DNA from 4 places in the Glutamicibacter sp. TV12E genome. Region 1 is predicted to be linked to each of the others. Evidence: riboswitches for the same ligand, from Rfam matches in the RefSeq annotation. Region 1 holds a riboswitch; each other region holds the start of a gene.
What was found. Region 1 has a riboswitch for S-adenosylmethionine ahead of ACT7DV_RS09240 (OsmC family protein). Riboswitches for the same ligand answer to the same signal wherever they lie in the genome.
Positions count from the first base shown of each region.

Region 2: another riboswitch for S-adenosylmethionine. It lies ahead of ACT7DV_RS04080 (acyl-CoA dehydrogenase family protein); the one in region 1 lies ahead of ACT7DV_RS09240 (OsmC family protein).
Region 3: another riboswitch for S-adenosylmethionine. It lies ahead of ACT7DV_RS04135 (O-acetylhomoserine aminocarboxypropyltransferase/cysteine synthase family protein); the one in region 1 lies ahead of ACT7DV_RS09240 (OsmC family protein).
Region 4: another riboswitch for S-adenosylmethionine. It lies ahead of ACT7DV_RS02735 (hypothetical protein); the one in region 1 lies ahead of ACT7DV_RS09240 (OsmC family protein).

Region 1 covers NZ_JBQVVF010000001.1:1,974,196-1,978,014, reverse strand. Annotated here, with positions in the region: gene ACT7DV_RS09245 (DEAD/DEAH box helicase) at 1-1,609, opposite strand, end outside; SAM riboswitch class IV at 1,745-1,864, shown strand; gene ACT7DV_RS09240 (OsmC family protein) at 1,895-2,446, shown strand; gene ACT7DV_RS09235 (L-idonate 5-dehydrogenase) at 2,526-3,581, opposite strand; gene ACT7DV_RS09230 (SDR family oxidoreductase) at 3,571-3,819, opposite strand, start outside.
Region 2 covers NZ_JBQVVF010000001.1:895,781-899,599, forward strand. Annotated here, with positions in the region: gene ACT7DV_RS04075 (LLM class flavin-dependent oxidoreductase) at 1-461, opposite strand, end outside; gene ACT7DV_RS04080 (acyl-CoA dehydrogenase family protein) at 510-1,850, opposite strand; SAM riboswitch class I at 1,867-1,958, opposite strand; SAM riboswitch class I at 2,226-2,328, shown strand; gene ACT7DV_RS04085 (hypothetical protein) at 2,347-2,598, shown strand; partial or broken gene acs (acetate--CoA ligase) at 2,651-3,819, shown strand, end outside.
Region 3 covers NZ_JBQVVF010000001.1:908,984-912,802, forward strand. Annotated here, with positions in the region: gene ACT7DV_RS04125 (RNA polymerase sigma factor) at 1-318, opposite strand, end outside; gene ACT7DV_RS04130 (histidine phosphatase family protein) at 414-974, opposite strand; SAM riboswitch class I at 1,086-1,180, shown strand; gene ACT7DV_RS04135 (O-acetylhomoserine aminocarboxypropyltransferase/cysteine synthase family protein) at 1,299-2,672, shown strand; gene ACT7DV_RS04140 (CoA-binding protein) at 2,672-3,166, shown strand; gene ACT7DV_RS04145 (DeoR/GlpR family DNA-binding transcription regulator) at 3,536-3,819, shown strand, end outside.
Region 4 covers NZ_JBQVVF010000001.1:608,943-612,761, reverse strand. Annotated here, with positions in the region: gene ACT7DV_RS02745 (5'-nucleotidase, lipoprotein e(P4) family) at 1-648, shown strand, start outside; gene ACT7DV_RS02740 (VIT1/CCC1 transporter family protein) at 645-1,748, opposite strand; gene ACT7DV_RS02735 (hypothetical protein) at 1,804-2,070, opposite strand; SAM riboswitch class IV at 2,084-2,196, opposite strand; gene ACT7DV_RS02730 (DinB family protein) at 2,269-2,853, opposite strand; gene ACT7DV_RS02725 (helix-turn-helix domain-containing protein) at 3,029-3,592, shown strand; gene ACT7DV_RS02720 (hypothetical protein) at 3,689-3,819, shown strand, end outside.

The DNA of each region.
Region 1 (3,819 bases):
CACTCGCAATGGGAATGACCGTCATGTCTTCAAGGACCAGGTAATCCAATCGCAGAGTGAGTGCTGCCAGCAACAACGCGAAGGGCACCTTGATGTCATCGATGGTGACTTCGACCGTTAGATCAAACCAGTCGCCGGAGTTTTCACCTGCCTCGATAGAGACTGTTGCCGGCGTATCAAGGATCCGATATCTAGGCAGCTGATTCTGCGCTTCGATGAGAATATCTGGGTGCTCTTCAAGTAACGGCAGGGTGTAGACCATGAAGTCGATGGACTCATCGATGGTCAATTCACGATCCTCGTAAATCCCCTGGGAGTTCACCTGACCCAACGCCGAGTCGTCACCCAATTTGTCCTTGATTGAAGCCAGGATCTCTTTTTCGACGCTGCGCTGCTTGGTCGCTTTAGGCGCGTACTTCCACGAATAGTGCAGGTTCACCGTTTCGGCAGTGCTGGAAACTCGCAGCCGCAACACCGGGCGAGGAGGCTCGGGAATGTCGTAAGAAACGTTAGCGCTTTTCAGAGGTGCCAATGCCCTCATGCGATCCAGGTGAGAATCTTCGAATCGTTGGATGTCGGTTGACGGAATGAACTGCACACCAGAAGCGATAAAGGTCGCCAGCTCGCCCGAAACGGGCTCGGCAAATTCGGCTAGTCCCCAGTCCTTGGATTTCTCCAGCGGTTTCGACGAATACGCCAAAAGAGTTGGCGGGTTGCCGATAGGCAATAAGTGAGTGTGCTCCTCTTCAGGTCCTCTGAGGATGCCTTCTACCGTCAACCCGTTCTCGCCGCGACGCATATCCAGGTAGGCCTGAGCCTGTACCTCGCTGAAGTTCACTTCAGCTTTGCCCGAAGTAGCACCGTTGATGATCGCTACGCCAGCGTCCCGAAGCTCTCCAAATGCGGCTATCAAGTCCTTGCCGGGCACTTCCATCAAGGAAATCCAGTCCTTGGCTTCCCAGAAATGGCCATACTTCTGCTTTTCTGCGTGCTCTCGCATACGGTTCAGTTCAATTACGGCTCGGCGCTGTTCCCTAGGGAAATGTTCGTCAAAGGCTACTGATTTCCAGCTCACACCGGACTGCACCCAAGGACTCTTGCTTCCCCGCTTAGCTGGGCGCGCTTGAAGAGTCAGCAGGTCGTCGCCACCATACCGAGGCGTTCTGAGAATCTTCAGGATCAGCCCCAAAGGTTCTTCAATAATGTCTATTTCGTCCTGGGGCACCGGCAACAGTCGGTTAAGGTTTCGCTCCCACTGAGGTACTGCATTGCGACGCCACGCGTATGGGTCCGATTCGACGTCAGAAACGATCAGTGGATCATCCTCGTCACTGAGGACCTCTAGGAGTAAAGCCGCCACCTCTGCGCAGCTATTTTCGGAAGGATGCCCTGAGCAAAATCCTTCAAATTCAATGCGATCCCCCGCAATGTGGAAATTCGCCACCACTTCGAGACCTGCGACCAGGCCGGTGACGCCTGAACTGCCAACCCTTTGGTATCGGTCAACGTCTTGAACGAGACCCGCTTTGTGATACATCCGTCCAGCACGAAGTTCATCGTCAGACACCAATAAGTCCAGAGAGCCAAAGTTCAGCTGGAATTCCATCATCGCCATCCAAAAGTAGTGCGTTAGAGCGGATTGCTACCCTCCATCCTATCGATGTATAGGGACAAGACAGCCATGACGAAACGTTAAGTGGATACTTTACCGAGCCCGCTGTTAGCGGATAAAAAGGAACTACTGAATCACGAGTTCCGCTCATCAAGGCCCTGGCTGAGTGGACGGCAACCCTTGAGCCATTGTGCGGGGTGCCCCAGGTGACGATTCGACGCATCTTGAAATCCAAGATCGTAAACGATGGCGCCCCTGCGCCAGAAAGGGGATGACTCCCCCATGTCTCACGCAACAGCAAAACTCTCAGTAGCCGAGGACCGTTCACAGCGCCTTCAAGAAGCAGGTGCAGGTTGGGGCGAACGGATTTCCGCCGTACCGCATAGCGCCGCGTTGACCTTTACGGTCCAGGGCGAAGGCTTTGATTCGGTTGCCAGCAATATCCGCGCCGGCAAGCACACCTTCACCGTGGACGAACCGGCAGCGCTCGGTGGCAGCGACATCGCGGCCAGCCCAGTGGAATACGCGTTGGCGGCCTTGGTCTCCTGCCAGGTAGTGGTCTATCGGCTCTACGCTGAGAACCTGGGAATCCAGGTTGACGATGTCCAGATCACCGCCGACGGGCAGCTCGACGTCCGCGGGCTCTTCGGCATCGATCCTTCCATCCGCCCCGGATTCTCTTCGGTGGATCTGAAGGTGCAGATTGCTGGCCCGGAATCCGCCGAACGCTACGAGGAATTGCGCCAGGCAGTAGATGCACACTGCCCGGTGCTTGACCTCTTCGCCAACCCGGTGCCGGTAACCACCTCGGTGCAGCTGATCGAAGCCAGCTAGCCCAAGCTGGATACAGCAATGCACTGTGGCGGCCATTGATATTAATGGCCGCCACAGTGCACTTTGCACCTAGGGAAAACTACTGTTCCAGGAAGTTGAGCAGCACCTTGCCCGAGGTCGAGGAGTCCTTGGCGGTTTCAAAGGCTTCAAGTCCATCGGCTACCGGGAACTCATGGGTGACGGCTGCCCCGATCTGCAGGGAGCCGTCGGCCAGGGCTTCGAGCACCTGATCGATTTCGCCGTTGAAGCGGAAGGATCCGACTAGTTCCAGTTCCCGAGTGATAGCCAGTGAAATCAGCGCAGGCTGTTCGCCAGAGGGCAGCAATCCGACCATGACGACGCGCCCGCCGCGCACCGCACCGCGGACCGCTGATGCCAAGCCGCGGTAGTTGCCGCTGGCCTCGATCACCACATCCGCGTTGACTTTGGCGATGGCCTCTTGGTCATCGGCGCGCAGGGTGGAGGTGGCGCCCAGTTCCCGGGCGATGGCCAGTGGCTTCTCGTGCATATCCACTGCGATGATCTCGCTGGCACCGCCACGCTTGAGCACTGCCACCGCGAGCGCGCCGATGGGGCCGGCGCCAATGACAAGGGCCTTTTTGCCTGAGACATCTCCGGCACGCGAGACTGCATGCCACGCCACCGCTGCCGGTTCGGCCAGTGCGGCGTCGCGCAGCGAGAGTCCCCCAGGCAGTTCGCGCAGCATGCGCGTTGGCAGGTTCACTTCACGGGCAAAAGCGCCCTCGGTATGCGGGTAGCGGGCGGCCGAGCCGAGGTAGGTGCAGCCCGGGGAAAGGTTCGGGCGATCTGCCGGGTATGGTTCCCCGGTGTCCCCGGGGGTTGCCGGGTGCACGGCGATCTTGGTTCCGGCGGCTGGTCCGCTGCCATCGGCGGCGGCTTCGATGACGGTTCCCACAATCTCGTGTCCGAGCACCATGGGCGCCTTGAGGATGGATTCCCCGGCGGCGCCATGGCTCCAGTAGTGCAGGTCCGATCCGCAGATGCCGCCGTAGGCGATGGCGATGCGCGCTTGGTCGGTCTTCGGAGCTGGCACATCGATCTGCTCGATGCGCAGGTCCCCGGCGGCGTGGGCGACCACGGCCAGGGTCTTGGTGGAAAGGCTGCTAGACGACAACGCTCATGCCTCCGTCGATGAAAATGGTTTGCCCGTTCACATAGTTGGACCCGTCGGATGCCAGCCAGACGGCCGGGCCGGCCAGGTCCTCGACGGTGCCCCAGCGGGCGGCCGGCGTGCGTCCGAGGATCCACGAGTTGAACTTCTCGTCGTCCACCAGGTTCTGGGTCATCTCGGTGTGGATGTAGCCCGGGGCGATGCCGTTGATCTGCAGACCTGCGCCAGCCCACTCGGCGGT
Region 2 (3,819 bases), 1.1 Mb from region 1:
ATCTGGTCCTCCTGCCCCATGTTCCGGGCAGCTGATGGCAGGTAGCCGGTCACCACATTCCAGCCGACTCGGCCGTTGGTCAAGTGGTCCAGGGTGGCCAGGCGGCGGGCGAAAGCATAAGGGTGCTCGTAGGCGGTGCCCGCGGTGACGCCGAAACCGAGGTTCTCGGTGACCGCGGCCATGGCGGAGACCAGCATCATCGGGTCATTGACCGGTGCCTGGGCGCCGGAGCGCAGCGGGGACTCATTGGTGCCGTTGAAAACATCGTAGGTGCCCAGCACATCGGCGATGAACAGGCCGTCGAACTTGCCCTTTTCCAATACCTTGGCCAGGTGGGTCCAGTAGCCGATGGTGTTGTAGGTCGAGGCCTTGTCATCCGGGTGGCGCCACAGGCCCGGCGACTGGTGCACGACGCAGTTCATGTCGAATGCATTGAAGAGAATTTCGCGCTGCTGGCTCATTGATGTTCCCCTTGCCATGGTTGGGTAGTGAAGTTAATTAGTCGGCGTTCAGGCGCCATAGGCTCTATGGTTGCTGTCCTCGCCAGTGACCGAGAGGCGTTGCGGCTGGACCGCATTGATCTCGTAGTCCCCCACAATGCGTGCCTTGTAAATGGCCGGGTTGTGGGTGGCGATGGTCCGGGCATTGCGCCAGTGGCGATCCAGGTTGCAGATGACGCTGGTCGAAGAGGCGCCCAGCCCGTCGAAGAGCTTGCTGGTGGCACCGATGACCAGCGGCTGGACGATGGTTTGCGCCCGGTTGGCGGCCAGCTCGCAAACCGCATAGCGTTCTTCGTCATTCAATCCCGGGTCTACCAGGGCTGCCTCGACTTCAAGGACGGCACCGATCACCACCGAGTCCGCGGCGAAGGACTCCGCGGAGACTTCGCCGACCAGTTGCAGGACCTGCGGCTCGCGGTGGACCGGAACACCGGTGCCTGTGGTGAAGATGCGGGTGCGATTCTGCACCGATAGGCGCAGGTCATTCAAGGCCGCCCGGGCGATACCTGCTTGCACGGCCATGAGCACCAGCTGGAAGATCGCCGCTTCGGAGTCGTTGCTCTGCTGCGGCATGAACGAGTCCACCGGAACCTGGTGGAATTCCGTGGTGCCGGTGCCGGTGAGTCCCTGGCCGAAGCCATCCCAGTCATCGAGGATCTTGACGCCGCTGTGCTGCGTGGAAACCACCGCGATCTGCCGCCCGGACAGTTCGGGATGCGCCACGGCCACAGTGGTCCAGTCGGCAAAAATGGTGCCTGTGCAGTAGTACTTTTCACCGTCCACCAGCCAGCGGCCATCGACTTGGCTGGCCTTGGTGTTCAAGGAGCCCAGGGCGTTGCCGCCGCGTTCAGTATAGGCATTGCCGACGATCTGGCCGGCTGCGATGCGCCCGATCCACTTGCTGCGCAGCTCTTGATCCTCAAGGAGCAGCACGTTTTCCACGAAGGCGATATGCGCGCGCCACAGCTGGCCGACATGCGAGTCGGCTTCAGAAAGCTCGATGAGCAAGCGGAATACGTCAACCAGGCGCGCGCCGTACCCGCCCTGGGCCACGGGGATGCGCAGTGCGCCGAAGCGTTCACGGTTGAGCAGGCCCACCTGTTCAAAGGGCAGGACGCGGTTGCGATCGCGGTCCTTGGCGGTGCTGGCGATTTGCGCGAAGACCGGGCGGAAGATTTCAGCCAGCCGGTCGTATTGCTCATCTGCGCCGGGGCCGGGAGTGACCTTGAGCAGTTGCCGGGTGGGAAGCTGCTCCTCGAAGTCGTCTAGCCCCATGGCGCTCGCCTGCGAAGGATCGCTGAGCTGGTTGAAGTCCAAACCGCTGGTGTTCGGCGACTCGCCAAATGACATTAGAAGTCCTCAATTCTTTCCATCGGTCCTGGCGGTAGCACCGTCCCGCTCTTCGGGTGGTTGCTGCGGCGTCGTCGAGCCAGATCTCTCAGCCGCTCTGGATGGGTTGTCATTCATTTGTAGCCGTAACAAACCGGTGCTTCCAAGCCGCGAAGTCACATTTCGACCTTGGGAGGCTCCGGGATGACCGGCAGGTTGAACAGCTAATGGTGCATCATGCCGAAGATGAATTGCCCATATTCGCCCATTATCGATCAAACGGGCATTCAATGAAATAAATTACGAAATATCCCGCGCATGTGGTGCAGTTATCGAAGATTTTTCATGTTACGCAAGATTTGCATTCAATTCCTTCGAAACCCTGTAATAGACGTGTAACCATCCCGGGCGGCCGAGAGATCTGGCTCAGTGACGCCGCAGCAACCACCTATGGAGGACACATCCCAAAGGCCGGTGCTACCGCCAGGACCGATGGAGATGATCATGGCACTGTGCTTTGCGCAGCCTCGAGTGCAAGACCCGGCCCCCCGCATCCATGGTGCTGGATGTCGGCCCCGTCAATTTCTGGCGCAAATTTGCCACCACGGCACAGCGCCGTTCCGCGCTTTCAGGCTCGCAGCCACAACGGGCAATGGGCAAAGACCGGCAATTCGCCTCGGCCAAGAACCTCCAGGGCACAAGCGACAGCTGGCCTTCTTCGGTCAACTTGCCGATGCCCTGCTCGCTATCGCCGAGCGCCGCGCCATAAAAGCCCCGGGCCCGATGGCGCCAACTATCAAGTACCAAATCAGCCCCCGAATAGAAACACCAAGGAATACTCTGTAATGACCATCGAATCGGCACCAACCTCTGCATTTGCCTCGGAGGAAGCACGCCAGGCATTCTGGGACGAAGCGGCACGCCTCCTTGATTGGGACACCAGTTGGCATACCACCAGCCAGATCCTCCCAGCTGACCCGGAAGCCAAGCGCGGACCGCAGATCTCCTGGTACCTGGGCGGCAAGCTCAATGCTGCTGTGAACTGCGCCGACCGGCATGTGGCCGCCGGCCGCGGAGACAAGGTCGCACTGTATTTCGAAGGCGAACCCGGCGACCGGGTGGCCGTCACCTACAAGAACCTGCAAGAACGCATCAGCCAGGCCGCCCACGCCTTGGAATCCATGGGCGTAGTCAAGGGCGACCGCGTGGTCATCTACCTGCCGGTCCTCATCGAAACCGTCGTCATTACGCTGGCCTGCGCCCGCATCGGAGCCATCCACTCGCTGGTCTTCGGCGGCTTCTCCGCCGAAGCATTGAAGTTCCGCGTGGAAGACACGAAGGCCAAGGTGCTGGTGACCACCGATGGCCAATTCCGCCGAGGCACTTCGGTTCCGGTCAAGGACAATGCCGATGAAGCCGTCTCCGGCGAGAATGAAATAGAGAAGGTGCTGGTCATCCGGCGCACCGGCGATGAGATCCCGTGGACCGAAGGCCGCGATGTCTGGTGGCACGACGTTGTCGACATCCAGCCCATCGAACATAAGGCGCAGTTCTTCGACTCCGAAACTCCGCTGTTCATCATGTACACCTCCGGAACCACCGGACAGCCCAAGGGCCTGGTGCACACCACCGGTGGCTACCTGACCCAGGCTGCCGCCAGCTACAACATGCTCTTCGCCAACCCGGATGCGTCCCAGCGCGAGAAAGACGTGCACTGGTGCACCGCGGACCTGGCATGGGTCACGGCCCACACCTATGAGATCTATGGACCGCTATCCAATGGTGTCACCCAGGTGATCTATGAAGGCGTGCCCAACGCGCCGCATCCCGGACGCCACTTCGAAGTCATCGAACGCTACAAGGTCACCAGCTACTACACCGCCCCTACCTTGGTCCGCTCGTTGATGGGTTGGTTCCCCGAGGGTATTCCGAAATCCTACGACCTGTCCTCCATCAACGTCGGCGGCACCGTTGGCGAGGCAGTTAACCC
Region 3 (3,819 bases), 1.1 Mb from region 1:
TCCTACTTCCTGCCAGAGCTGGAGATTCTCCAGTTGCAGTGCTGGTTGCGGCTCGCCATCAATCTGGTCCCACTGTTGATGGTCGAGAAGGAACTCCGGCTTGTTCTTGCGCAGCTCATCGATGGCCTTGTTCCTTGCAATGCGGACCAGCCAGGCCAGTACATTGGCGTCCTCGGCAAGCTGCGGATAGGCCTTGAGCGCGGAGAGGAAAGTCTCGGACCAGGCGTCCTGGGCGCGATGCTCATCTAGCAGGGCGCGGCAAACGCGAAGGACGTTCAGCCCGTAATCCTGGACTATCCGCTCAAACGGCACTTGCATGGCTCTCCTGAAGGTCGGCACCTTTACGGGCATTCACCATGTAAACGTATCGCGGAGCAAAAATGTGAGGTGCCGATTGGAAAAATCTTGAGCGCCTAGCAGCTCACCGGGTCCAGTCCCTCAGCCAGCTGGCGCAGGCGCTGGATATCAATCTCGATGGCTTCGCCATTGTCTACGCCGCGGGGCAGCTTGGTTCCGGCCAGGGCATCACGAATGGCGCGCATGGTGGCTCCATGGCTGACCACTGCCACCTTCCTGCCCGCATGCTCATTCGACAGGTCGATCAACGCAGGAATCGCCCTGCGCAAAATCTCGTCAATTGGCTCCAACTGGTCTTGGACCAAGGCTGATTCCTCGTCGCTCACCTGGGCCATGATCCGGCCTTCGAGCGGTCCGAAACCGCGTTCAATCAATTCCGGGACGGGACGGCCGGTCTCGATGTCCAGCTCCTGGGCAATCAGCGCGGCCGTTTCCTGCGCTCGGCCCAGCGGGGATGCCAGCACCAGGGAGAACCCCTGGCCTTGAAGGTCGCGCCCTACACCGCGAGCTTGTTCGCGTCCGGTGTCGTTCAGCGGAATGTCGGTGCGCCCCTGAAGGCGGCCGGCCAGATTCCAATCGGTCAGCCCGTGTCTGATCAATACCAGCGCAGTATCCATGGCTCAAGCGTACCGCCGTGCGCGGTGATCGAAGAATCTCCGGCATTACGTCCGATACGCAACGTTAAGACTCATAGTTAGGTCATGAACGGTCATGTTGCGAAGATTGTTACACCATCCCGAGCGGCTGAGAGATCTGGTTCGTTGACGCCGCAGCAACCTGCCACATCCGGTGGTTACGGTGCTACCGCCAGAAACGATGCAGCCGCTTATCTTGTTTAACCACAACAAGTTGCGACATTGATTCCGGGATTCCTGCCTCGATCGCACCACCGCCCGCCGGTGAAGCGCGAAAACCCCATCGACAAGGAGTCGTAAGCCAACATGGCAGATCACAAGTTTGGATTCCGCACCCGCGCATTGCACGCCGGTGGCACCCCCGATGCAGAGCACGGCGCCCGTGCAGTGCCCATCTATCAGAGCACCTCATTTGTCTTCAAGGACGCCGACGACGCGGCCAACCTCTTCGCGCTGCAGAAATACGGCAATATCTATTCGCGCATCGGCAACCCGACCGTAGCGGCTTTCGAAGAGCGCATGGCCTCCCTGGAAGGCGGCATCGGCGCTGTAGCCACCGGCTCCGGCATGGCCGCCGAGTTCGTCACCTTCGCGGCCCTGGCCCAGGCCGGCGACCACATTGTGGCCTCCTCGAAGCTCTACGGAGGAACCATTACCCAGCTTGATGTTTCACTGCGCCGCTTCGGCATCAACACCACCTTCATCGATTCCAACGACCCCGCCGACTTCGAAGCTGCCATCCAGGAAAACACCAAGGCCGTGTACACCGAAGTGGTAGCCAACCCCTCGGGTGACATCGCGGACTTGAACGGCCTGGCCGAGGTGGCCCACCGCCACCTGATTCCCCTGGTCGTCGACTCCACGCTCACTCCCCCGTATATCCTGCGTCCCATCGAGCACGGGGCGGATATCGTCATCCACTCGGCAACCAAGTTCATCGGCGGCCACGGCACCACCCTCGGCGGCGTAGTGGTCGAGTCCGGGAAGTTCGACTGGGGCAACGGCAAGTTCCCCGCGATGACTGAACCGGTGGCCAGCTACGGCAACGTTTCCTGGTGGGCCAACTTCGGCGAATACGGCTTCCTCACCAAGCTGCGCAGCGAGCAGCTGCGCGACTTCGGTCCAGCCCTGCCGGCCCAGTCGGCGTTCCAGCTCTTGCAGGGCCTGGAAACCCTGCCCCAGCGCATGGACAACCATCTGGCCAATGCCAAGCAGGTCGCTGCCTGGCTGGAGGCAGATCCACGGGTCACCTACGTGAACTACGCCGGCCTGGAATCCCACCCGCAGCATGCCCATGCCAAGGAACTTCTGCCCATGGGCGTCGGTTCAGTGTTCAGCTTTGGCGTGAAGGGCGGGCGCGAAGCCGGCTCCAAGTTCATCGAAGCCCTGCAGCTGGCCAGCCACTTGGCCAATATCGGCGATGCCCGCACCCTGGTGCTGCACCCTGCTTCCACCACCCACCAGCAGCTCAGCGCAGGCCAGTTGATCGCCGCTGGCGTACCCGAAGATCTGATCCGGCTGTCGGTAGGCCTGGAAGATGTCGAAGACATCCTCTGGGATCTGGACCAGGCGTTGGCCGCCTCCCAGGAAACGGCCTCTGGCTCCGCCAATGAATTTGCGGAACCCGCCTATGATGGCGCGGCGTGCGCCATTCCTGCAGCACCGAAGGGAGCCAACTAATGAGCACCACCGACCGCACCTGGGAAGGCCCGGGAGCCGCGCAACGGCTGAACATCCTGCGCGAAACCAAGTCCATCGCCATCGTGGGAGCCTCCAACAAGCCATCGCGGGCCAGCTACTTCGTAGCGACCTACCTGCTGTCCTCATCCAAGTACAAGGTGTACTTCATCAACCCGGTGCTCGATGAGATCCTGGGCCAGCCGGTGTACAAATCCCTCGCTGATCTGCCGGAGACACCGGATCTCGTGGAGGTCTTCCGCAAGCACGATGACCTGCCATCCGTGTTGGATGAGGCCTTGGCCGTGGGGGCGAAGACCCTCTGGCTGCAGCTGGGATCCTGGCATGAGGACGTGGCCCGCCGTGCCGAGGCTGCGGGCATGAATGTCGTGATGGACCGCTGCGTGAAGATCGAGCACGCCCGCTTCCACGGCGGCCTGCGCCTGGCCGGGTTCAACACCGGGGTGATTTCCTCAAAGCGCCAGGTGCTCGCCTAGGCGATCCCAGGCAGCTGATTCAAGTGGCGGACAACCTTTATGGTTGCCCGCTACTTGCGGTTTGCAAGGGGATTCAGCGAATTGCTCCCCATGCCGTCGGGCACGCACATCAAGTTGGGCGTTGATATGCCGTGCACCCCTTAACTGCCACTATTGAACGTCCGGGGACAGCCAAGGCAAACTATTTAAAGCTGATTTTCTCGGCGTACAGACCGTCTACTTGGCACAATGCCAACCAATCCCACGCCAATATGCCACTTAACCCAAAATTCCAACACTATTAGCTTGACGTTCCCACGCAATCGGGCATAAAGTCATGGAAACACAGATTCATGTGGTGCAGGTCATGAGGGATTGCGGAGGCACAAAATGTTCGCCGAAGAACGACACCGGCTGATCGTCGAGCAGCTTGAGACGGACGGAAAAGTTTCCGTCGCACAACTGTCCGAACGCTTCGAGATCACCCGGGAAACGGTCCGCCGCGACCTGGCCCAACTCGAATCGGAAAACTTCTTGCGCCGCGTCCACGGCGGAGCGGTCACCACCACCGAGGCAAGCACCCGCGAGGAAAGCCACCTGGTGCGCACCGCCATCCACTCCGATGCCAAGTCCCGGATCGCCCAGCGCGCCTTGAGCCTGCTGCCGGTCTCGGA
Region 4 (3,819 bases), 1.4 Mb from region 1:
CAGGGACAGACCTATGCGATGGCCACAGTGAATCTTGAGCAGAAGGTCAAGGAAGCCCGTGCCAAGAGCAACAGCGGCAAGGGCAAGTCCGCGCCGAAGGGGCAGGATCTGGCCATAATCACCGACCTTGATGAAACAGTCATCGACAATACCGCGCTGCTGGCCCGGGACATGGAGCAATGCCATGACTACACCACTTGGGATACCTGGGGCTCCTGGGAAACGGAGGGGCATCCCTCGCTGATCAACGGCGCTAAGGAATTCTTGGACCGCGCAGACCAGCTGGGCGTGGATATCTTCTACATTTCAGACCGTGGAGCCGAGAATCTGGATGCTACGCTGGACAGCCTAAAACAGCTGGGGTTGCCACAGGCCAGCAAGGAGCAGGTCTTGCTTCTGGGTCCGCCTAAGCAGGAGCGCCGGGCCGAAGTGCAAAGCGGCCACAAGGTGCTGATGCAGCTGGGCGACACGCTGCACGATTTCGACGAGGATTTCGCCGGTACTCCGTTGGAGCAGCAACGGGGCCTGGTGGAGCAGAACTCGCGGAAGTTCGGCGACGAGTGGATCATCCTGCCGAACCCGACGTACGGATCGTGGTCCACGGCAACGCTGGATGCCTGGGAGGCCGATCCAGAGGTGTGGGACTAGGCGACCTGTACGTCGAAGAGCAGGCCCAGGCAGTAGGTGACCGCTGCGGCGCCCCATCCGATGGCCAGCTGGCGCAGGCCGCGCTTGAGCGGCGAGGCTCCGGAGAGCAGGCCGACGATGGCTCCGGTGATCATCAAGGCGATACCCACCAGGATCACGGAGATGGCCACGGCCGCCAAGCCGCCAAGACCGAAGATATAGGGCAGGATCGGGATGATGGCGCCGGAAGCGAAGAGGCAGAAGGAAGTGGCTGCCGCGCCGGTGGCCGAGCCGAGCTCTTCGTGTTCGCTTTCCAGTTCCTCTGCGCGTTCCTCGGGGTTCAGCGAGAAGGCAGGGTTGCAATCACAGGTGAAAAGCCCCATGCGTTCTGCGGCGCGGTGTTCTGCATCTTCATCGCTCATGCCGCGGGCCTTGTAGATCAGCACCAGCTCGTTGGACGCCAAATCGAGGTTGGGTGCTGCCGTCAGCGTCACCTGGGTGGGCCGCGACGCGGTGAGAAGCTCGCGCTGGGAACGCACGGAGACGAATTCGCCGGCCGCCATGGATAGCGCTCCGGCCAAGAGCCCGGCGATGCCGGAAAAGAGCACGAAGGTGGAGGATACCCCGGTGGCGCCGATGCCCATGATCAGGGCGAGGTTGGAGACCAAGCCGTCATTCGCGCCAAAAACTGCGGCGCGGAAGTTGCCCGAGAGCTGAGCCCGGCCGGCGGTGGCCAGCGCGCGGACTACTTCTTCATGCACCTGTTCGTCGGCGGCCATTTGCGCGGTCGCGTCCTTGTCGTCGCGGTACGGCGAATTGCTCTCGGAACGCTGTGCCATGGCCAGCACGAAGACCGAGCCGAAATTGCGGGCCAAGAAGCGCAAGATCGTGCGGCGCAATGATGGGCGGACAGGCTTGGCGTGTTCTCCCAGCTTGGCCCGCCAGTGCGCCTCATGCCGCGCTTCGGCTTCGGCAAGTCCCAGCAGGATCTGCTTTTCCTGCCCTGATTTCTTCTGGGCCAGGGTGCGGTAGATGGCGCCTTCGGCGACTTCATCGGCCAGGTACTTTCGCCAGCGCTGGACTTGGGCACGGGTAGGTTCGGTTGCTGACTGGTTCGACATCACGAAAACAGCTCTCTTGGCAGGTCGAATTTCTTGGCGAAACTCGGTGAACGGGTCAGCTACCGATTTTAGTAAGGGGATGGAGCGTTGGGAATTTGGCAAGGCTAAAAGCGACGTTGCGCCCCTGCAGTTCCCCTGCGGCGGCAACGCCCAGGAGCAGCTCGGAAGTTTCCGGATCGAAGACCGGGCGGCGTGCGCAGCGGGCCAGGAGCTGTTCCAGCAGAATTGGATCGCCGACGTAGCAAATATGCCAGAGTCCTCGGACCTTGAATTGCACTTGGCCGGTTCGGCGGTCGACGATGGGCAGGACGGAATAGGCCATGTGATGCGCTCTCGCTGTGTTCTTGCCCGAGCACATTGTGTGAACGGACCGCTTCCTCATCCGAACCACCCATGAATCTGGGGTTGGTGCACGGCCAGTCGGAGCTTGGCGCCGTGTCTCGTGAAGCAACACTTGCGATACTACCGCCTGCGCTCCCCGCGATGAAGACCCGTTCCGTAATATGACCTGGCCCCCTGGCTACCGGTGGTCATCACCCATGGCGAGGCGGTTGATCGAGTCGAACTGCTGGGCCCATTGCGCTGCGGAATAGTCCGGGAGGTTGGGCGCTTCGGGGCGCAAGCCGGTGAAGCCATCAAGCTGTTCGCGCACGATGTCGAGGTGGCCGGCGTGCCGGGAGGTTTCCGCGATCATGTGCACCATGAGATGTTCCAGCGTGGTGTGCCGGCGGCGGATCCACCAGGGCACTTCAACCGGTGCGCTGAGCGGCAAAGCCCTGATGCCAGCATCCGAGAAGGCAGTTGACTCCCGGTATAACTCGATAATTTCGCTGGCGCTGAAGCGGGCCGGCGGCAGGAAGTCGGCCTGCGGATCATCGGCATCCAGAAGCTCTTGGATATAGGGGTCATCCACTGCACGGCCGAGGCATTGGGCAAAATACCCGTACTCGGTGATGGCCAGGTGGTGGACGACGCCGAGGATGTGCGTTCCGGTGGGCGTCAGCGGCTTGCGTGCCAGCAGGCCGCTCAGCCCCTGGGCCTTGTAGATGACTGCTTCGCGCGCGTCGGAGAGATATTCGTGGAGCAGTTCCTTGCTGTGATCCATGATCAGAGTCTAGCCAGCGTGCAGGGATCCGGAGCGCGGAACGTGCGGGACACGGCATATTTGCAGGACTCGCGCTATGCTCTGTTTACTATTGGTAAACTTGCCGCCGGAGCCTTTTCGGTACGCCCGTTTGGCTGCTGGCGTGCCACAACAAGCGAAGTGATGGAGCGAAAGCATGAAGACCCTGCCCGTGGAATCAAGCGGTGCTGCGATCAATATCGGATCGCGGTTGCGCGGGGTGCGCCAGCGGCAGCGAATGACCATCGACCAGGTCGCTGAGCTGTCTGGGCTGACCAAGGGCTTCCTCTCGCGTGTTGAGCGCGATCTCACCAGCCCCTCGGTCTCGACGCTGCTGAAATTGTGCGAGGTGCTCGGCATCGAGGTGGGCACGCTATTTGAAGTGCCCGAAACCATGCTGGTGCGGCTGGAAGAAGCGCCGCGGGTGTCGCTGGGCGGGGAGGGGATCACCGAGCAGCTGGTGACGCCGCGCGGCGAGAAGCGCGTGCAGATGATCCGAGCCGAAATCGCTCCCAAGGGCTCTGGCGAAGCCGAGTTGTATTCGGTGGACTGCGAGTTGGAAGTGCTCCATGTGATCGCCGGAAAATTCACCCTCGTGCTGCCCGAGCAGCGTGTTGAGCTCCAGGCCGGGGACACCATGAGCTTTCCTGGGCGCGAGCCGCACAGCTGGGAAAACGAGTCCGATGAGGCCGCCCTGGTGACCTGGACCTTGATCCTCTAGCTTCAAGCGCTCCTTTTCGTTGCGGTGCTGTGGAGCGCGTATTCTAAAATGGTGTGCTCGGTGTGCGCACACAGTGCGGTGATCGATGGGAGTGGCGTGAGGACTAGCGAGGATACTGGCGCACGGGATCAGCTTCGCTGCATCAGCTGGTGGGCTTCGGTGCTTGTCGGCCTTCTTGCCGGCACAACCCTGACGTGGATCCGCACGCAGCGCAATTTCTTTTTCAT